One region of the Cellulomonas gilvus ATCC 13127 genome, then DNA from elsewhere that is predicted to be linked to it. Evidence: predicted binding sites of a transcription regulator. Region 1 holds the regulator's gene; the other holds the start of a gene.
The links. Region 1 encodes HspR, which represses chaperone genes until heat shock. Its sites were predicted from a motif close to AAGTTGAGTCNNNNNGACTCAACTT; they were not measured.

Region 1 (2,390 bases):
CGTCGTCGCGCGCGTCCGAGGCCGCCGCGAGCAGGTGCGCGCGCTCGTCGTCGGCCAGGTCACCCGCGTACGTGGCGAGCCACCACGCGACCGCGCCGCCCGCGCTGGACGTGCCCGCCACCAGCGCGGGCAGGTCGCCGCGCACCGTGCGCACCAGGCTCATGCCGGCGGCCGCCACCGGGTCCGGGGCCGGGTCGCCCTCGAGCACCGTGCAGACCACCTCGGCCGTGCCCAGCGAGTCCGCCACCCGGCCGGGCTGCCGGACGCCCGCGGCGAACGCCGCGACCGCATGGTCGTGCCCCGCGACCGTCACCGGGATCCCGGGGGGCAGGTCCGCGGTCGCCGGTCCGGGACGCACCGGCACGGTCTGGCCCGGCGCCAGCACGCGGGGCACGTGCCGCGCGGCCAGCCCGACGCCCGCGAGCAGCTCGTCGTCGAACGCGTCCGGGAGACGCCCCGGCCGGCCCAGGCGGTAGGCCATGGTCCGGCCCGCGAGCGTGTGGTCCGTGACCAGGCGGCCGGTGAGCGCCAGCACCACCAGGTCCGCGGCGCCCGCCCAGCGGCCGTCGTCGTGCAGCCACCCGGGCGCGTGCTCGCGCAGCCAGGCCCACGTGGCCAGCGGCACCTTGCCCGAGGCCCGCACCCCCGTCGCCGCGAACAGCTCCGCGCGGCCCCACCGCGCGGCCAGCGCGTCGGCGTGGGTGTCGCCCCGGTGGGCGTCCCAGCGCAGCCACGCGCCGCGCGGCTCGTCGTCGGGACCCACCGGCACGCCCGTCTCAGCCATCGACGCGACGCCCACCGCACGCGGTGCGGGCCGCCCGTCGAGGACGCGCGTCAGCAGGGCCGCGAGAACGGTCGACAGGTCGCCCGGCTGAGGGGTGGGCGCGGCGGCCACGGCCACGGCGCGCGCCTGCTCGACGTCGACGAGCGCGACCTTGAGGTTCGTCGTCCCGACATCCACCCCGACCACCAGCACGCCCCCATCCTGCCCGGGGGCGCGCTCGTCAGTCGCGCGTGGGACGCCAGAGGACGACGGCGCCCGCCGCGGCGATCGCGCGGGGAGCCTGCTGCGGGCGCGGCGTGCGCGGGACGCGCCGGGTCGCGACGACGTCACCGCGCGGGTCCGCGGTGAAGACGCGGCGGCTCGGCTCGACGAACGAGCGCAGGTAGTCCACCTGCCGCGCGAGCCGCTCGACCTGCGCCTCGAGCTCGAGGATCCGCTTGATGCCCGCCAGGTTCACGCCCTCGTCCTGCGACAGGCGCTGCACCTCACGCAGCGTGGCCACGTCCCGCAGCGAGTAGCGCCGCCCGCGGCCCGCGGTGCGGCGCGGCGAGACCAGCCCCAGCCGGTCGTACTGGCGCAGCGTCTGCGGGTGCATCCCGGCGAGCTCGGCGGCGCGGGAGATGACGAACAGGGGTGCGTCGTCCTGCACGGTCACCTCCCGGCCGTCCGCTCGTCGGGCTCGGTCATCGCCGCGCCTGGGCCATCAGGTCGGCGCGGACGTCCTGGCCCGACGTGGCGATGCCGAACGCCTGGACCGCCTCCCGCGCCGCGTCCGAGAGCCGCTGCGGCACGACGACCTGCACGGTCACCAGCAGGTCGCCCGCGTCCTTCGTCGGGCTGCTCGCGTCCTTGCCCGGCACGCCGCGGCCCTTGACGCGCAGCACGCGCCCCGACGGGGTGCCCGCGGGCACCTTGACCCGCACGACGTCCCCGGCCAGCGTCGGCACGTCGACCGTCGCGCCCAGCGCGGCCTCGTCGAACGCGATCGGGACCGTGACCTTGAGGTTGCGGCCGTCGAGCGCGAACACGGGGTGCGGGGCCACGCGCACGGTCACGACGAGGTCGCCCGCCGGGGCCCCCGGCTCGCCCGGCCGGCCCTTGCCGCGCAGCCGGATCTTCTGGCCGTCCCGCACCCCCGCGGGGATGCGCGCGTTGACGGTCCGGCCCTCCACCTGCAGCGAGACCGTCGAACCCTCGACGGCCTGCCGGAACGGCAGCTCGACCACGGCCGCAAGGTCCGCACCCGGCTGCGGGCCCCGCTGGAACCCGCCGCCGAACATCCCGCCGAGGATGTCCTCGAACCCGGCCGCACCGCCCGGTGCGTACCGGACGCGGCCGCCGCCACCCCCGCCGCCGCCGAACATGCCGCCCAGGATGTCCTCGAACCCGCCCCCGCCGCGGCCGCCCGCGGTGAACCGGGCGCCCCCGGCCATCGCGCGCAGCTGGTCGTACTGCTGACGCTGCTCGGCGTCCGAGAGCACCGAGTACGCCTCGCCGATGTCCTTGAACGCGGCCTCGGCCTGGGGGTTGTCGGGGTTGTGGTCCGGGTGCTTCTCCCGGGCCAGCTTGCGGTACGCCTTCTTGATGGTCGCCGCATCGGCGTCCT
Region 2 (2,390 bases), 600 kb from region 1:
ACGCCCGAGCGTGCCGCCTCGTCGTCCGGGCGGAGCCGCAGCGTGCGCGCCTGCCAGGGCGCCCCGAGCACGTCGACGGTGGTCTGGTCAGCCATCCCCGCATCGTCGCACCGCCCGGCCCCCTGCGGGGCGGTACGACGACGCGGGTCTCAGGCGACCGGCGCGAGCGCCGGCCGGGCCGCGATGGCGCCCTGCCCCGCGACGTCCTGCGCGAGCGACGTGATCCGCGCGCCGTGCTCGTCCACCTCGACCGTGGTGACTGACGCGTTCGGCAGCGGCACCAGCCCGATGGGCTCAAGCGTGGCCAGGTAGGCGCCCAGCGCCAGGCCGTGCCCGACCACGAGCACGTGCTCGTCGGTGCCCAGGTGACGCTCGACCAGGCGCGCGAACGCGGCCTGCGTGCGCGCCATGAAGTCCGCGGAGTGCTCACCGCCCGGCAGCCCCGGGTGCGTGCCCGCGAGGACCTCGGTCACCAGCGTCGACCAGTCGACCACGGCGTCCAGGGCCGTCTCCGGGCGGCGCTCGTACCAGCCGAAGTGGTACTCGCGCAGGTCCCGGTCGGTGCGCAGGCGCAGGTCCTCGTGGTGACGCAGGATCTCCACGGCCGTGGTGACCGCGCGGCCCGAGGGTGAGGACCATGCGGCCGTGAACGGCGTGGCGGCCAGGTGCTGCGCCGTGATGCGCACGCCCTCGCGGCCCGTGCGCGTGAGCGGGGAGTCGGAGTGGCCCTGCAGGATCCGGCGTGCGTTGAAGTGGGTGCGCCCGTGCCGGACGAGCGTCAGCGTGAGGGTCATCGGTGCCCTTTCGTCGTCGTTGGTCGTCTCGGACGCTAGGGGCGTGCGATGACGCGACGACGACGAGCGTGCGGCGCCGCGGTGACGTGTGGGTGCACGCGCCGGTTCGTGGTGACGTGCAGAGTTGAGCGGAATAGGCTCAACCTTGCAGCGTTGAGTCGAGCAGGGGTGCCACGATGACGCGGATGGCACCCGCCCGTCTGGTCTAGGAGGTCTCGTGGACGCGAAGTTCACCACCCGCTCGCAGGAGGCGCTGGGCAGCGCGTTCCAGTCCGCGAGCGCCGCCGGCAACCCGCAGCTGGAGCCCGCGCACATCCTCGACGCACTGCTGCAGCAGCAGGGCGGCGTCGCCAACGGGCTCCTCGACGCGGTCGGCGCGGACCGCGCGAGCCTGGGCCGTGCGGTGCGGGGCATCCTGGTCAACCTCCCGTCGTCGTCGGGCGCCACGGTCTCCCAGCCGCCCGCCTCACGCGCGACGACGGCGGCGCTGCTGGCCGCCAACGACGAGGCGCGCACGCTGGGCGACGACTACGTGTCCACCGAGCACCTGCTGATCGGCCTCGCGGCCGGGCAGTCGGGCGTCGCGGACGCGCTGCGCGGTGCGGGTGCCTCGCGCGACGCGCTCCTGGCGGCGCTGCCGGACGTCCGCGGCACCGGCCGTGTGACCACGGCCAACCCCGAGGGCACGTACAAGGCCCTCGAGCAGTACGGGCTGGACCTCACGCAGCGCGCCGCGGACGGCAAGCTGGACCCGGTGATCGGCCGCGACGCGGAGATCCGGCGTGTGGTGCAGGTGCTCTCGCGCCGCACCAAGAACAACCCCGTGCTGATCGGCGAGCCCGGCGTGGGCAAGACCGCCGTGGTCGAGGGCCTCGCGCAGCGTATCGTCGCGGGCGACGTGCCGGAGTCCCTGCGCGGCAAGAAGCTCGTCTCGCTGGACCTCGCCTCGATGGTCGCGGGCGCCAAGTACCGCGGCGAGTTCGAGGAGCGCCTCAAGGCCGTGCTGGCCGAGATCACCGCGTCCGACGGGCAGGTGGTCACGTTCATCGACGAGCTGCACACCGTCGTCGGCGCGGGGGCGGGCGGCGAGGGCGCGATGGATGCGGGCAACATGCTCAAGCCCATGCTCGCGCGCGGCGAGCTGCGCCTGGTGGGCGCCACCACGCTCGACGAGTACCGCGAGAACATCGAGAAGGACCCGGCGCTCGAGCGGCGGTTCCAGCAGGTGTTCGTCGGCGAGCCGTCGGTCGAGGACACCGTGGCGATCCTGCGCGGGCTCAAGGAGCGGTACGAGGCGCACCACAAGGTCACCATCTCGGACGCGGCGCTCGTCGCGGCGGCGGCGCTGTCCGACCGGTACATCACGGGCCGCCAGCTGCCGGACAAGGCGATCGACCTGGTCGACGAGGCCGCGTCCCGGCTGCGCATGGAGCTCGACTCCTCGCCCATCGAGATCGACGAGCTGCAGCGCGCGGTCACGCGCCTCGAGATGGAGGAGGTCGTGCTCGCGGAGTCCGACGACCCCGGCTCGCGCGAGCGCCTCGAGCGCCTGCGCCAGGACCTGGCGGACCGTCGTGAGGACCTGGCCGCGCTCAA

Region 2: a site for HspR is predicted at 916-940, ahead of clpB (ATP-dependent chaperone ClpB). Genes of this name have one in related genera too.

Annotation. Positions count from the first base shown of each region.
Region 1 covers NC_015671.1:3,234,209-3,236,598, forward strand. Annotated here, with positions in the region: gene CELGI_RS14795 (FGGY-family carbohydrate kinase) at 1-976, opposite strand, end outside; gene CELGI_RS14800 (heat shock protein transcriptional repressor HspR) at 1,005-1,433, opposite strand; gene CELGI_RS14805 (DnaJ C-terminal domain-containing protein) at 1,468-2,390, opposite strand, start outside.
Region 2 covers NC_015671.1:307,228-309,617, forward strand. Annotated here, with positions in the region: gene CELGI_RS01420 (alpha/beta hydrolase) at 1-95, opposite strand, end outside; gene CELGI_RS01425 (histidine phosphatase family protein) at 150-794, opposite strand; gene clpB (ATP-dependent chaperone ClpB) at 1,012-2,390, shown strand, end outside.